DNA from 2 places in the Stenotrophomonas sp. 28608_Sma genome. Region 2 is predicted to be linked to the other one. Evidence: riboswitches for the same ligand, from Rfam matches in the RefSeq annotation. Region 2 holds a riboswitch; the other holds the start of a gene.
The links. A riboswitch is a leader RNA that binds a small molecule or an ion and turns the genes downstream of it on or off. The one in region 2 is predicted to bind glycine.
Positions count from the first base shown of each region.

Region 1: linked by a shared signal. The riboswitch ahead of ACZLHH_RS21255 (trimeric intracellular cation channel family protein) and the one ahead of gcvP (aminomethyl-transferring glycine dehydrogenase) in region 2 are both predicted to bind glycine.

Region 1 covers NZ_CM151308.1:4,497,403-4,501,811, reverse strand. Annotated here, with positions in the region: gene ACZLHH_RS21265 (multidrug efflux RND transporter permease subunit) at 1-312, opposite strand, end outside; gene ACZLHH_RS21260 (MdtA/MuxA family multidrug efflux RND transporter periplasmic adaptor subunit) at 309-1,475, opposite strand; gene ACZLHH_RS21255 (trimeric intracellular cation channel family protein) at 1,761-2,378, opposite strand; glycine riboswitch at 2,463-2,566, opposite strand; glycine riboswitch at 2,580-2,669, opposite strand; gene ACZLHH_RS21250 (GIY-YIG nuclease family protein) at 2,710-2,976, shown strand; gene ACZLHH_RS21245 (hypothetical protein) at 3,071-3,463, shown strand; gene ACZLHH_RS21240 (nuclear transport factor 2 family protein) at 3,532-3,963, shown strand; gene ACZLHH_RS21235 (hypothetical protein) at 3,968-4,409, shown strand, end outside.
Region 2 covers NZ_CM151308.1:3,672,804-3,677,212, forward strand. Annotated here, with positions in the region: gene ACZLHH_RS17405 (siderophore-interacting protein) at 1-29, opposite strand, end outside; gene ACZLHH_RS17410 (multidrug effflux MFS transporter) at 172-1,398, opposite strand; glycine riboswitch at 1,698-1,800, shown strand; gene gcvP (aminomethyl-transferring glycine dehydrogenase) at 1,863-4,409, shown strand, end outside.

The DNA.
Region 1 (4,409 bases), 820 kb from region 2:
GGCCACACCCAGCGACACCTCCAGCCCGAACTGCAGGGTAATGACCGAGGCGCCACCGGAACTGGTCGACGACAGTTGTTTCAGGCCGGGAATCTGGCCGAGCTGGCGCTCCAGCGGTGCGGTGATGGTGCGTGTGGTCAGTTCGGGGCTGGCCCCCGGATACAGCGTGGTGATCTGGATGATCGGGTAATCGACCTGCGGCAGCGCCGCCACCGGCAGCAGGCGATAGGCCAGCACGCCGGACAGCAGCAGCGCCACCATCAGGAGAGTCGTTGCGACCGGGCGCAGGATGAACGGGCGCGAGAGGTTCATGCGCCGGCCTTGGTCGCGGCCTCCTCGGTGATGATCTCCACCGCCGTGCCGTCTTCCAGCCCGTCGATGCCTTCGATCACCACCTTGTCCCCTGCGGCCAGCCCGGAGCGCACGGCCACGCGTCCATCATCGGCTGGACCGAGCACCACGGTGCGGCGTTGTGCCTTGCTGTCCTTGTCGACGATATGCACGTAGTTGCCCTGGCTGCCGAACTGCACGGCGGCATCGGGAATCAGCAGCGCGGGCTGCTCGCCCAGCTGCAGGCGGACGTTGACGAACTGGTTGGGGAACAGCGCCAGATCGTGGTTGTCGAAGTGCGCACGCAGTTTCAACGTGCCGGTGGTGGTATCGATGCGGTTGTCGACGCTGGACAGCGAGCCGCGGGCCAGCTGCCGGCGTTCTTCGCGGTCCCAGGTTTCCACCGCCAGTGCCGGTTGCGCCTGCACGGCATCGAGCAGCGCAGGCAGCTCGGGTTCGGGCACGGTGAACAGCACGCTGATCGGCGCGGTCTGCGCCAGAGTCACCAGGCCTTCGGCATCGCTGGCGCGCACCAGGTTGCCCACGTCCAACCGGCGCAGCCCGACGCGGCCACTGACCGGCGCGGTGATGCGGGTGTACTGCAGCTGCAGGCGCGCTTCATCAACGGACGCCTGATCGCTGAGGCGGCGGCCCTGCAGCTGGCGCACCTTGCTCTGCTGGTCGCTCAGTTCCTGCCCGGACACGTAGTTCTGCTTCTGCAGTTCGCGGTAGCGCTGCAGCTGGCGCTCGGCGTTTTCCAGCTCGGCCAGATTCTGCTGCTGGGTACCCTGCGCCTGTGCCAGCTTCACTTCATACGGGCGCGGGTCGATCTGCGCCAGCAGATCGCCGGCCTTCACCTGCTGGCCTTCCTGGAAATGCAGCCGTAGCAGTTCGCCATCCACGCGGCTGCGTACCACCACGCTGTGCAGCGGGGTGACCGTACCGACCGCCTTCAGGCGCAGCACCAGCGGCTCGGCGCTGGCGCGTGCCACGCGTACCGGCACCGTCTTGCCCGGCGCATCGTCGCTGCTGCCGGCGCCGTTCCGGGGCCACAGCCACCACGCCAGAACGGCGACGAGGGCGATGGCCAGCACCGCCCACAACAGGCGGGCACGACGGAAGCGGGAATTTTCGGCGACAGACATGGGGCATCCTGCGCCCTGCGCGCGCAGGGACATGCGGGCCCGTCGGCGCGTTCACGGCACCACGGGCAGCGGGGAGGGAGTTGTCTGGCGGGGCCGCGGGCGCGGCGTGGCTGGATGCCGTCGCGGCAGCGACGGGGTGACAATGGTAGCCAATCACCCCGGCCAATGCCGCATGACCATGGTCATGCAACGCATTCGGTAGTGCCGGCCGCTGGCCGGCAACCTGCCGGAATCTGTGGGCGCGTGCCGTGTTGCCGGCCAGCGGCCGGCACTACCGTCAAACAATCAATGCACTTCGTCGTGATAGACGAACTTCGGCATTTCCCAGCGGTAGTGGATCGCCAGCAGGCGCAGCGCGAAGCCGCCGCCGAGGCAGCACAGGATCGCGGTGGCGTCGGCCACGCCCCAGTGCAGCAGCAACAGGTAGGCCGCGCCGGTCAGCAGCGCGATGATCGCGTACAGCTCCTTCTGGAAGATCAGCGGCACCTCGTTGCAGAGAATGTCGCGCAGCACGCCGCCGAACGCGCCGGTCAGCATGCCGGCGATCAGCACGATCGGCATGGCATGGCCGGCCTCGCGCGCGATCGAGCAGCCGATCAGGGTGAAGGCGATCAGGCCCAGGCCATCGAGCACCAGGAAGGTGCGGCGGAAGTGGTGCATCCAGCGCGCCACCCAGGTGGCGATCAGCGCCGCGCACACGGTGAAGCCCAGGTACTCGGGATGCTTCACCCAGCCCAGCGGGTAGTGGCCGAGCAGGATGTCGCGCAGCGAACCGCCCCCGAGGGCGGTGACGCAGGCGATCATGACCACCCCGAACAGGTCCATGCGGCGACGGCCGGCGGACAGCGCGCCGGTCATGGCTTCGGCGGAAATGGCGATCAGGTAGATGATGGACAGCAGCATGGGACAGGCTCCGGGCGCGGTGGGGCCGGCCATGCGCGACTACCGCCACTGCCTGCGCAATGACGGGATGACGATGACCGGTGCCGCTCCCGCTGTCCTTTTGCCTGAGAGTTCAGCGGCGTTGGCCGCGTGCCCCTTCGGCGGATCGTCCCGGGCGTGCCCGGTGACCTCTCTCCAGCTCGGCGAGTCGAATGCATGGTTGGTGGGATTCCAGCCCACCGGCCTGAGCGATCATGGGAGCCTGCGCCTTCGGCGGGCGCCAGCGCGGCGCCTCTCTCCTGCATTCGGGCGCCAGTATATCCGCTGCAGTGCAGCACGGCATAATCCGGGCATGGCCCCGTCCCTCCGCCCGTGGTTCCTGTACCTGCTCGAATGCCGCGATGGCAGCTACTACGCCGGCATCAGCACCGATGTGGAGGCGCGTTTCGCCGCCCACCAGGCCGGCAAGGGCGCGCGCTACACCCGGGCACGGCCGCCACTGCGCGTGCTGGCCGTGCGCGAGTACCCGGACCGGGCCGCCGCCTCGCGCGCCGAGTGGCAGCTCAAGCAGCAGCCGCGCGAACGCAAGCTGGCCTGGCTGCAGGCGCCGGTCCTGTAGATCCACGCCATGCGTGGATGGTGTGCTGGGCCATGCCATCATCGCCACATCCATCGACACAGGAAGCGGTCCGATGAAATCCTGCTGGATGCTGATGTTGACGTTCTGTATCACCCTGTCGGCCTGCGCCCAGACTCCGCCACCGCTGCAGCACGGGCAGATCGGCAGCGCCGCCGAACTGGCCGCACAGCGCGGCCCGGACACGCCCGAGCCCATCCACCTGCGCCGCGACCAGGTGCCGCCCGATCTGGTCGACCTGATCCCGCTGGCCGAAAAATGGGGCATCGGCGATGACCTGCTGCGCGATGAGATGCAGGAACATGCCACCGACGCGGAAAAGCGCGCGATAGCTGATGCGCTGAAGCATCGGCATGCGCGCATCTCCGCCTGGCTCGACAGTTTCCCGCAGGGCCAGCCGATGACCGACGAAGCGGCCGCGTTCCTGTACATGCAGCTGAGCGTCGACGAAATGGGCCTGATGCAGTAGATCCACGCCATGCGTGGATGCGGCTTGCCCATGCCATGATCGCCCCGCGCCCAGAGCTGGAGACCCGGATGTCCACGATTGCCCTGCTGTTCGCTCTTTCCGCAGCAACGAGCCCTGCCGCCGACCCGGCCACCATCGCGGCCATCGAAGCCACCTGCCACGATTACGTCGACGGCCAGCTGGAGGCCGACCCGCAGCGCGTCGCCCGCTCCCTGCACCCGGACCTGGCCAAGCGCGCGGTGCTCGGCGATACACCCGACGAACGCCTGGGCCTGCGCCGCATGTCGAAGGAAGAGCTGGTCGCGTTGACGAAGCAGGGCGCGCTGAAGACCCCGAAGGATCAATGGGACCGCCGCTGCACGGTGCTGGACGTGACCGGCAACGCCGCCTCGGTGCGGCTGGAAACCCCGTGGTTCGTCGACTACTTCCACATGGGCCGCTTCGACCAGCGCTGGGTCATCGTCAATGCACTGTGGTACCCGAAACCGAAGGCGCCGTAGAGCGATGCGTGCTGCCGGCAAAGCATGGATCTCCGTCGTCATGCTGGCCGCGGTCATCGCACTGCTGCCTGGCCTGCTGTACCGGCTCGGGCTGGCGCTGGTGGAAGGCCGGCCGAAGCCGGCGGACCGCGCACCCAGTGGTATGGCTGCGTGCAGCAGTGAGCAGCGCACGGGATTCCAGCCGATGAATCCATGGAGCTTCACGACGCGGTTCTTCGATCCTGAAGCGTTGAAGAAGGCGACTGACGTCGAGCGCGAAGCGTTCTGGGTTGCACGCCGCCACCTGATGCGGCAGCCAAGGCACGACATGCTGCGCTGGCATCTCAGCAGTACCGCACTGACAGTCTGGATCACCCGGCATTGGAGTAGCACGCAGATTGCCGATGCCGCGAGGAAGGAGGATTTCTGCCGCACCTGGTCGAAACGGCGGGTGCCGGGCGGCCCGA
Region 2 (4,409 bases):
AACAGGCGGTAGGTCTGCTGCGCAGCCATGGGGGAACCTCATGCAACGACATCGGATTGGCTGGCTGTCGTGCATCCACGCACCGGCTGGCTGGAATGCCCAGCCTAGTCCGGTTGTCCGCGGTTGCAAGGATGTGCCGGCATCCCCGTCCGCCCTACCCCTGCACGCTGCTCAGTGACCCGTGCAGACTGCCTGCGCCGCGCGTTCACGCTGGTGTTCCCAGTACCAGAACACGAAACCAGCACCGAAGAACGCCGCCTGGCCCAACGCCAGGTGCAGCGGGCTGGCGCTCAGCAGCGGCGATACCACGCCAGCCACCACGGTGCTGATCATCAGCTGCACGAAGGCCTGCAGCGACGAGGCCAGGCCGCGCTGGTGCGGGTACATGTCCAGCACCGCCAGCGCCAGGATCGGGAAGATCAGCGCCATGCCCATGCCGCCCAGGAAGATCGGCAGCACCGCCCACGGCAGCACGAACTGCGGCGACAGCGCCACGTAGCCGACGTTCAGCAGCACCGACAACGCGCACAGGCCGAACCCAATGGACACCTGGCGGGTGGGCGTGGTGTGCCCGGCCATGCGCCCGGACAGGAACGAGCCGGTGGTCATGCCGCCGATGGTGGGGATGAACAGCCAGGCGAAGCCGCCCTCGCCCAGATGCAGGTGCTGCATCACGAACACCGGCGCCGAGGAGATGTACAGGAAGATGCCACCGAAGCCGATGCTGCCGGCCAGCGCCAGGCGCAGGAAGCGCGGGTTGAAGCCGATGCGCAGGTAATCACGCATCAACGTGCGCGGCGACAACGGCACGCGCGCTTCAACCGGATGGGTCTCCGGCAGGTAGCGTGCAGTGGCCGCCAGCAGGACCAGCCCGAACACCACCAGGAACCAGAAGATCAGCGGCCAGCCGGCGCCACTGAGCAGGATCCAGCCACCGATGATCGGTGCGATGGCCGGGGCGATGCCGAACAGCATCGACACCTGGCTCATCAGGCGCTGCGCGTCGTGGCCATGGTAGAGATCGCGGATCACCGCGCGGCCAACGATCATGCCGACACCCGCCGACAGGCCCTGCAGCGCGCGGAACGCCAGCAGCGTGGTCAGGTCGGTGGACAGCGCGCAGCCGACCGAGGCGCCGACGAACACCACCAGGCCACCGAGGATCACCCACTTGCGGCCCCAGGCATCGGACAGCGGGCCGTGCGCCAGGCTCATCAGGCCGTAGAACAGCAGATACACGCTGATGGTCTGCTGCACCGCCACTTCGTCCACCGCTAGGCGCTGGGCCAGCTGCGGGAACGCCGGGAAGATGGTGTCGATCGAGAACGGACCGAACATGGCCAGACCGGCGAGCAGCAGGGCCATGCGGCGGGTGGAGGGAGCAACAGCGGCGGTCATGGGGAAGGCGTCCGGCAGGGCCATGCGCGGCACGCACGGCGGGCGCCGGTCCCCTTCTGCAGGGACGGCGCCAGATGAATTCGGGTATCCGCCCATCATAGGTGGGGATTGCGCCCGATGCCATGCAGCGGTGCACAAAACGCACGACCGGGCCATCGGCCATTCAGGCGCGGCGGCCATGCCTGGAGGCGGCCGGCGGGCCCGCAACGGGCTATAATCGGCGGGCAACACGGTGGGAGAAGCGGAACACCGCTGCCGAAGGCGCAACGCCCGTAATCGCTCAGGCCCGATACCACCCGTAACAGAACTCTGGAGAGACCGGTTCGATCCGGCGCCGAAGGGGCACGAAGCTGCGGTCCGCCGCGCTTTTAAACTCTCAGGCAAAAGGACAGAGGGGCGCCCCGCAGACCGCCGACCGGCGGCTTGTGCCCGTGCGTGTGCCCTTTCCTGACGGATCCTTCGCCATGTCCCAGAACACCCCTTCCCTGCGTGAGCTCGAGCACCACAATGCGTTCGTCGAGCGCCACATCGGCCCCAACGACGCCGAGATCGCGCAGATGCTCGATGTCGTCGGCCACGCGTCGCTGGATGGCATGACCGATGCCATCGTACCGGCCAAGATCAAGTCGCCGGCGCCGCTGGCGCTGCCGGAGTCGATGACCGAAGTGCAGGCACTGGCAAAGATCCGTGCGATCGCCGACAAGAACACCGTGCTGCGCAGCTTCATCGGCCAGGGCTACTACGGTACCCACACGCCGAACGTGATCCTGCGCAACATCCTGGAAAACCCGGCCTGGTACACCGCCTACACCCCGTACCAGGCGGAAATCTCGCAGGGTCGCATGGAAGCGCTGATCAACTTCCAGACCCTGTGCGCCGACCTCACCGGCATGGAAATCGCCAACGCCTCGCTGCTGGACGAAGCCACTGCCGCCGCCGAAGCGATGACCCTGGCCAAGCGTTCGGCCAAGTCGAAGTCGGACACCTTCTTCGTGCACGACGCCGTGCACCCGCAGACCCTGGAACTGCTGCGCACGCGTGCCGAACCGATGGGCATCGTGCTGCGCGTGGGCACCCCGGCCGAAGCGCTGGAAGCGGAAGCCTTCGGCCTGCTGCTGCAGTACCCGGACACCTTCGGCCAGGTCGGCGACTACAAGGCGCTGGTCGATGCCGTGCACGCGCGCGGCGGCCTGGTGGCCGTGGCCACCGACCTGCTGGCCCTGACCCTGCTGGCCGCTCCGGGCGAATGGGGCGCGGACATCGTGGTCGGCAACAGCCAGCGTTTCGGCGTGCCGTTCGGCTTCGGTGGCCCGCACGCCGCCTTCATGGCCTGCCGTGACGCCTACAAGCGCTCGATGCCGGGCCGTCTGATCGGCGTCTCGATCGACGCGCAGGGCAACCCGGCCTACCGCCTGACCCTGCAGACCCGCGAGCAGCACATCCGCCGCGAGAAGGCCACGTCCAACATCTGCACCGCACAGGTGCTGCTGGCGGTGATGGCCTCGATGTACGCCGTTTACCACGGCCCGGACGGCCTGACCCGCATCGCCCGCCGCACCCATCGCCTGGCCTCGATCCTGGCCGCCGCGCTGCGCAACGCCGGCGTGCAGGTCGGCGGTGACTTCTTCGACACCCTGCATGTCACCGGCGTGCACGCCGATGAGATCCACGCCAAGGCACGCGCCGCCGGTTACAACCTGCGCGCGATCGACAGCGACTCGGTCGGCATCAGCCTGGACGAGACCACCACCCGCGCCGACATCGTCGCCGTGGCTGCCGTGTTCGGTGCCTCGCTGGACGTCGACGCACTGGATGCCAGCACCGCCGACGCGTTGCCGGCCGGCCTGCTGCGCCAGTCCGCGTTCCTGACCCACCCGGTGTTCAACACCCACCACAGCGAGCACGAGCTGCTGCGCTACCTGCGTTCGCTGGCCGACAAGGACCTGGCAATGGACCGCACGATGATCCCGCTGGGCTCGTGCACCATGAAGCTCAACGCCACCGCCGAGATGATCCCGGTGACCTGGCCGGAGTTCTCGCAGATCCACCCGCTGGTGCCGGCCGACCAGGCGCTGGGCTACAAGGAACTGATCGACACGCTGGAAGCGATGCTGGTGGAATGCACCGGCTACGACGCGGTCAGCCTGCAGCCGAACTCCGGCGCGCAGGGCGAGTACGCCGGCCTGCTGGCGATCCGCGCCTACCACCGCTCGCGCGGTGAGGAACATCGCGATATCTGCCTGATTCCGGACTCGGCGCACGGCACCAACCCGGCCTCGGCACAGATGTGCGGCATGAAGGTGGTGGTGACCAAGACCGATGCCAACGGCAACGTCGACGTCGAGGACATCCGCCTCAACGCCGAGAAGTACAGCGACCGCCTGGCCGCGATCATGATGACCTACCCGTCCACGCACGGCGTGTTCGAGGAAGAGGTGGTGGAGATCTGCGAGATCATCCACAAGCACGGCGGCCAGGTGTACACCGACGGTGCCAACATGAACGCCCTGGTCGGCGTGGCCAAGCCGGGCAAGTGGGGTTCGGATGTTTCGCACCTGAACCTGCACAAGACCTTCTGCATCCCGCACGGTGGTGGCGGCCCGGGCGTCGGCCCGTGCGCGGTCAAGGAGCACCTGGCCCCGTTCCTGCCGGGCAAGCTGGGTGACAACGGCCCGGTCGGCATGGTCAGCGCTGCCAGCTTCGGCAGCGCCTCGATTCTGCCGATCAGCTGGATGTACATCGCGATGATGGGCCGCGACGGCCTGCGCAAGGCCACCCAGGTCGCGCAGCTCAACGCCAACTACATCGCCAAGCGCCTGGCCCCGCACTTCAAGACCCTCTACACCGGCCGCAACGGCCTGGTGGCACACGAGTGCATCCTGGACGTGCGCCCGCTGGAGAAGACCAGCGGCATCGGCGCCGAGGACGTGGCCAAGCGCCTGATCGACTTCGGCTTCCACGCCCCGACCCTGAGCTTCCCGGTGGCCGGCACGCTGATGGTCGAGCCGACC